DNA from 3 places in the Streptomyces sp. NPDC101225 genome. Region 2 is predicted to be linked to each of the others. Evidence: predicted binding sites of a transcription regulator. Region 2 holds the regulator's gene; each other region holds the start of a gene.
What was found. The regulator HrcA, encoded in region 2, represses chaperone genes, less so after heat shock. The targets are predictions, from matches to a motif close to TTNGCACTCNGNNNNNCNGAGTGCNAA.

Region 1 (2,264 bases), on a different contig from region 2:
AGGGCACCATGATCGACGACATGCGCCGCTTCCTGAACAAGGTCACGGCCGAGGGGTACGCGGTGGCCCGCCTGGAGGACTACCTGTGAGGCCGGGCGGCCTGGCGGCCGGCGGGCTGGCCCTCGCCCTGCTCACCGGCTGCGCCCAGTCCGTCGACCCCATCGAGCGGCTGAGCGAGAAGGCCGCCCAGCGGGTGCGGCCGCACGAGGCGGCCGTCCCGGCGGAGCGGGCGGCGTACCTCCGCTGGGGCCTCACGGCTCCGCTGGCGCCCGCCCCGAAGCCGTCCCGCGCCTCACCGGCCAAGGCGGCGGGCCGCGGCCTGCCCCCGGTCGTGCACCGTGTCCGCACCCGCGACAAGGTCGTCTTCCTGACCTACGACGACGGGGCCGAGAAGGATCCGCGGTTCGTCGACATGGTCCGCGAACTGCGCCTGCCCGTCAGCGTGTTCCTCACCGACAGCGTCGTGGGACCGGGCTACGGCCACTTCGCCCGGCTCCGGTCGGCCGGCGCGGGCATCCAGAACCACACCCTCGACCACCCGTCCCTGCGCGGCCTGCCCTACGCCGGCCAGCGCGCCGAGATCTGCGGCCAGCAGGACAGGCTCCGCGCCCGTCTCGGCGCCCGCCCCCGCCTCTTCCGCCCGCCCTACGGCGCCTACGACACCACCACCCGCCGGGCGGCCGCCGACTGCGGCATCTCCGCCCTGGTCCTGTGGCGCGCGTCCATGACGGGCACCGGCGAGCTGACGTACGCGCAAGGCGGCGACCACCTGCGCGCCGGCGACATCGTGGCGGTGGACCCGGACGAGAGCGCGGGGCTGCCCCTGCGCCGGCGAACCCTGCGCCTGCTGCGCCGCGTGCAGGAGCAGGGCCTGACGGTGGGCCGCCTCGAGGACTACGTCTGACGTTTCGAGCGCCGGTCCGCCGCGTTCGAGCCCGTCCGGCGTTCCAGGACGAGGCCCATCGGGCCGGCCATCCCGGCCGACGCGCCGCGGGCATTGGCACTCCGCTTGACCGAGTGCTAATCCCGGTCATAGTCTCGGCTCTGGCACTCCCCCCGGGAGAGTGCCAAATACGCGACGGGCAGGTCCGGCACCCGCGACGACGGATCGACCTGGTCGCCACCTCAGACAGTTAACCCCGTGAGATCTCCGAAGGGGGAGGTCGGATCGTGACGACCGCCAGCTCCAAGGTTGCCATCAAGCCGCTCGAGGACCGCATCGTGGTCCAGCCGCTGGACGCCGAGCAGACCACGGCCTCTGGCCTGGTCATTCCGGACACCGCCAAGGAGAAGCCCCAGGAGGGCGTCGTCCTGGCCGTGGGCCCGGGCCGTTTCGAGAACGGCGAGCGTCTTCCGCTCGACGTCAAGACCGGCGACATCGTGCTGTACAGCAAGTACGGCGGCACCGAGGTGAAGTACAACGGCGAGGAGTACCTCGTCCTCTCGGCTCGCGACGTGCTCGCGATCGTCGAGAAGTAATTCATCTCGCACACATTGCTTTGAGCTGCGCCCCTGGCCCCCGCGACCTTTGACAAACCGGGCGCCCGGGGCGCAGTGCATTTCCCACCCCTGAAATCCGAGAGGGCTCCCGCTGTCATGGCGAAGATCCTGAAGTTCGACGAGGACGCCCGTCGCGCCCTCGAGCGCGGCGTCAACAAGCTGGCCGACACGGTCAAGGTGACGATCGGCCCCAAGGGCCGCAACGTCGTCATCGACAAGAAGTTCGGCGCCCCCACCATCACCAACGACGGCGTCACCATCGCCCGTGAGGTCGAGGTCGAGGACCCGTACGAGAACCTCGGCGCGCAGCTGGTGAAGGAGGTGGCGACCAAGACCAACGACATCGCGGGCGACGGCACCACCACCGCCACCGTGCTCGCCCAGGCGCTGGTGCGCGAGGGCCTGCGCAACGTCGCCGCGGGTGCGTCCCCGGCGCTGCTGAAGAAGGGCATCGACGCGGCCGTGGCCGCCGTGTCCGAGGACCTCCTCGCGTCGGCCCGCCCGATCGACGAGAAGTCCGACATCGCCGCCGTGGCCGCGCTGTCCGCCCAGGACCAGCAGGTCGGCGAGCTCATCGCCGAGGCGATGGACAAGGTCGGCAAGGACGGCGTCATCACCGTCGAGGAGTCCAACACCTTCGGTCTGGAGCTGGACTTCACCGAGGGCATGGCCTTCGACAAGGGCTACCTGTCGCCGTACTTCGTGACGGACCAGGAGCGCATGGAGGCCGTCCTGGAGGACCCCTACGTCCTCATCAACCAGGG
Region 2 (2,264 bases):
TGCCCACCGCGTCCGAGCGCAGCTCCTCGCGCGCGTGCCGTGCCCCGAACAGGGTGTCCATGCCCACCGCGCCGTACGTCTGCGTGCCCGCGAACGCCGCCGCCCCGAAGACATGGTCGAAGTGCGGATGCGTCAGGGCGAGATGGGTCACACGGTGACCGGTGAGCCGTTGTGCCTCGGTGCGCAGCCGCGTGCCCTCCGCGAGGCTGGAGCCCGCGTCGATCAGGAGCGCCGTGCCCTCGCCGACGACCAGGCCCGCCGTGCAGTCCCAGCGCGGCAGACGGCGGCGCCCGACCCCGGCCGCCACCCGCTCCCACCCGAGCTCTTCCCAAGTCACCGTCATACCGCGACGCTAGCGGTACGGGCCGGTCCGGCAGGGACTGCCTTGCCCGGGGCGTACCCCACCGCCGTACACTGGGCCGGGGAACTCTGGCACTCGGATGGACAGAGTGCCAGGCGAAGCGCCCGGGGACGACTTTCTGGAGGTGTGCGCGATGCTGAGTGAACGACGACTCCAGGTACTGCGTGCCATCGTCCAGGACTACGTCGGCACCGAGGAGCCGGTGGGCTCCAAGGCCCTGACCGAGCGGCACAGCCTCGGCGTCTCCCCGGCCACCGTGCGCAACGACATGGCGGCCCTGGAGGACGAGGGCTACATCGCCCAGCCGCACACCAGCGCCGGGCGCATCCCGACCGACAAGGGCTACCGGCTCTTCGTCGACAAGCTCGCCGGCGTCAAGCCGATGACCGGGCCCGAGCGGCGGGCCATCCAGAACTTCCTCGACGGGGCGGTCGACCTGGACGACGTGGTGGCGCGGACCGTGCGGCTGCTCGCGCAGCTGACCCGGCAGGTCGCCGTCGTGCAGTACCCCTCGCTGACCCGCTCGACGGTGCGGCACGTGGAGCTGCTCTCGCTCGCGCCGGCGCGCGTGATGCTCGTGCTGATCACCGACACCGGCCGGGTCGAGCAGCGCATGGTCGACTGCCCGGCGCCGTTCGGGGAGGCCTCGCTCGCGGATCTGCGGGCGCGGCTCAACAGCAAGGTCGCGGGCCGCCGCTTCGCGGACGTCCCGCGACTGGTCGAGGACCTGCCCGAGGGCTTCGACGTCGAGGACCGGGGTACGGTCTCGATGGTGCTCTCCACCCTCCTGGAGACACTCGTCGAGGAGAACGAGGAGCGGCTGATGATCGGCGGCACCGCCAATCTCACGCGCTTCGGACATGACTTCCCCCTCACCATCCGCCCCGTGCTCGAGGCGCTGGAGGAGCAGGTCGTGCTCCTCAAGTTGCTGGGGGAGGCCGGAGATTCGGGCATGACCGTACGCATCGGTCATGAGAACGCCTACGAGGGACTCAACTCCACTTCTGTGGTGTCGGTGGGCTACGGTTCGGGCGGCGAGGCAGTCGCCAAGCTCGGCGTGGTCGGACCGACCCGCATGGACTACCCGGGAACGATGGGAGCGGTACGCGCAGTGGCACGGTACGTCGGACAGATCCTGGCGGAGTCGTAAGTGGCCACGGACTACTACGCCGTTCTAGGCGTGCGCCGCGACGCGTCGCAGGAAGAGATCAAGAAGGCCTTCCGGCGGCTCGCGCGCGAGCTGCACCCGGACGTCAACCCGGACCCGAAGACCCAGGAGCGGTTCAAGGAGATCAACGCCGCCTACGAGGTGCTGTCGGACCCGCAGAAGAAGCAGGTCTACGACCTCGGTGGCGACCCCCTCTCGCAGGCCCAGGGCGGCGGTGCGGGCGGCTTCGGCGCGGGTGGCTTCGGCAACTTCTCCGACATCATGGACGCCTTCTTCGGCACGGCGTCGCAGCGCGGTCCGCGCTCGCGCACCCGCCGCGGCCAGGACGCCATGATCCGGCTGGAGATCGAGCTCGACGAGGCGGCCTTCGGCACGACCAAGGACATCCAGGTCGACACGGCGATCGTCTGCTCCACCTGCAACGGGGAGGGCGCGGCGCCGGGCACCACCGCCCAGACCTGCGACATGTGCCGTGGCCGCGGTGAGGTCTCGCAGGTCACCCGGTCCTTCCTGGGCCAGGTCATGACCTCGCGGCCGTGCCCGCAGTGCCAGGGCTTCGGCACCGTGGTGCCCAGCCCCTGCCCGGAGTGCGCGGGCGACGGCCGGGTGCGTTCCCGCCGTACCCTCACGGTCAAGATCCCGGCCGGTGTGGACAACGGCACCCGCATCCAGCTCGCGGGCGAGGGCGAGGTCGGCCCCGGCGGCGGCCCGGCCGGCGATCTCTACGTCGAGATC
Region 3 (2,264 bases), on a different contig from region 2:
CGCGGTCGTAGTCCGAGTCGCTGTTCTCGATCTCGGCGCGGATCTGGTTCACGCGGCCCTGCACCTGCTCCGTGGAGCCGGCGCCGTCGACGATGGTGGTCTCGTCCTTGGTGATGACCACCTTGCGGGCGCGGCCCAGCAGGTCGAGGGAGGTGTTCTCGAGCTTGAGGCCGACCTCCTCGGAGATGACCTCGCCGCCGGTGAGGATGGCGATGTCGTTCAGCATCGCCTTGCGGCGGTCGCCGAAGCCCGGGGCCTTGACGGCGACGGACTTGAAGGTGCCGCGGATCTTGTTGACGACCAGGGTCGACAGGGCCTCGCCCTCGACGTCCTCGGCGATGATCAGCAGCGGCTTGCCCGACTGCATGACCTTCTCCAGGAGCGGGAGCAGGTCCTTGACGGAGCCGATCTTGGAGTTGGCGATCAGGATGTACGGGTCGTCGAGCGACGCCTCCATCCGCTCCATGTCGGTGGCGAAGTACGCCGAGATGTAGCCCTTGTCGAAGCGCATACCCTCGGTGAGCTCCAGCTCCAGACCGAAGGTCTGGGACTCCTCGACGGTGATGACGCCTTCCTTGCCGACCTTGTCCATGGCCTCGGCGATGAGCTCGCCGATCTGGGTGTCGGCGGCGGAGATGGAGGCCGTCGAAGCGATCTGCTCCTTGGTCTCGACATCCTTGGCCTGCTCCAGCAGGGCACCGGAGACGGCCTCGACGGCCTTCTCGATACCGCGCTTGAGGGCCATCGGGTTGGCACCGGCGGCTACGTTGCGCAGGCCCTCCTTGACCAGGGCCTGGGCGAGAACGGTCGCGGTGGTCGTACCGTCGCCGGCGACGTCGTCCGTCTTCTTGGCGACTTCCTTGACCAGCTCGGCGCCGATCTTCTCGTACGGGTCCTCGAGCTCGATCTCCTTGGCGATGGAGACACCATCGTTGGTGATCGTGGGGGCGCCCCACTTCTTCTCGAGGACGACGTTGCGGCCCTTGGGGCCGAGCGTCACCTTCACGGCGTCCGCGAGCTGGTTCATGCCGCGCTCGAGGCCGCGCCGCGCCTCCTCGTCGAACGCGATGATCTTGGCCATGTGAAGTGGTCCCTCCAGGACTGGGGGTGATTCCTTCGGACCGCGCCCGCGCCCGCGACGGACGGCACGCCTGCCGTGTGGTTCCTTGCCCCACCCGGCCTGCGGGCCTCACCGACCCGGTCCTTCGTTGTCACTCTCACCTTCAGAGTGCTAACGCCAATGATTAGCACTCGACCCATGAGAGTGCAAGCGCCTACCCAGGGTCCGGGCCGGCACCCCCCGGACATGCCGAAGGGTCCGCACCCAGGGCGCGGACCCTTCGATCAAGAACGGAAGAACGTCGCTGCAGTTGATCCGGCGCGTGCTTCAGCTGGTCGCCAGTCGGACCATGTCCGCCTGCGGCCCCTTCTGGCCCTGCGAGATCTCGAAATCGACCCGCTGACCCTCTTCCAGGGTGCGGTAGCCGTCCATCTGAATCGCGCTGTAGTGGACGAAAACATCCGCACCACCGTCGACCGCGATGAAGCCGTACCCCTTCTCCGCGTTGAACCACTTGACGGTGCCCTGAGCCATGCCTAACTCCCCTATTACTGGCCCTTGCACGGATCCGCACTTCGCGAATCCGGGTCAGACCTCACCCCCCACGGTTGGGGGCGTGCGCCGGAACGCGTCGACCGCGGCTGAATGTATCTGTCCAACTGCCGTCTGCAACAGGTCAATCGGACGAGAAATCCGGGCGCGACCGGTCGGGAATGTACCGAGAATTCACCAGAATCCAGGGCAAGTCGGGCCCCACAAAAGGAGCATAAGGTGCAAAAAACCTGCACACTTTGGCGACTTCTCGCTGCCCGAGAAGTCGGAAGCCATATGCGTCCGGCATGCAGATCCGGGCCGGTTCCCCAACTGTACCGTGCTCAACCATGCAGAATTGCCCCCTCCGCTTCTCTCACGGAGGGGGCAATTCGATGAACTCTTCGTCACCGACCTTACCGACGGTAATAATCGGGGCGCCCGACCTGTTCGTCAGCCGCCGGCGACGGCCGGAATGATCGAGACGCCGGCGCCGTCCGGAGTCGCCGTCTCCAGCCCCTGCTCGAAACGCACGTCGTCGTCGTTCACGTACACGTTGACGAAGCGGCGCAGCTTGCCCTGGTCGTCGAGGACACGGGCGGCGATGCCCGTGTGGTTCTTCTCCAGGTCGGCGATGACCTCGGCGAGGGTCGCGCCTTCGGCGGCGACCTCG

Region 1: the regulator HrcA is predicted to act here: its motif matches at 998-1,024, upstream of groES (co-chaperone GroES).
Region 3: the regulator HrcA is predicted to act here: its motif matches at 1,245-1,271, upstream of groL (chaperonin GroEL).

Annotation. Positions count from the first base shown of each region.
Region 1 is NZ_JBIWOE010000018.1:27,925-30,188, forward strand. Features, by position in the region: gene ACIRPX_RS24255 (polysaccharide deacetylase family protein) at 1-89, shown strand, start outside; gene ACIRPX_RS24260 (polysaccharide deacetylase family protein) at 86-904, shown strand; gene groES (co-chaperone GroES) at 1,171-1,479, shown strand; gene groL (chaperonin GroEL) at 1,597-2,264, shown strand, end outside.
Region 2 is NZ_JBIWOE010000003.1:93,620-95,883, forward strand. Features, by position in the region: gene ACIRPX_RS05270 (MBL fold metallo-hydrolase) at 1-343, opposite strand, end outside; gene hrcA (heat-inducible transcriptional repressor HrcA) at 495-1,511, shown strand; gene dnaJ (molecular chaperone DnaJ) at 1,512-2,264, shown strand, end outside.
Region 3 is NZ_JBIWOE010000027.1:105,287-107,550, reverse strand. Features, by position in the region: gene groL (chaperonin GroEL) at 1-1,081, opposite strand, end outside; gene ACIRPX_RS31085 (cold-shock protein) at 1,388-1,594, opposite strand; gene ACIRPX_RS31080 (MoaD/ThiS family protein) at 2,045-2,264, opposite strand, start outside.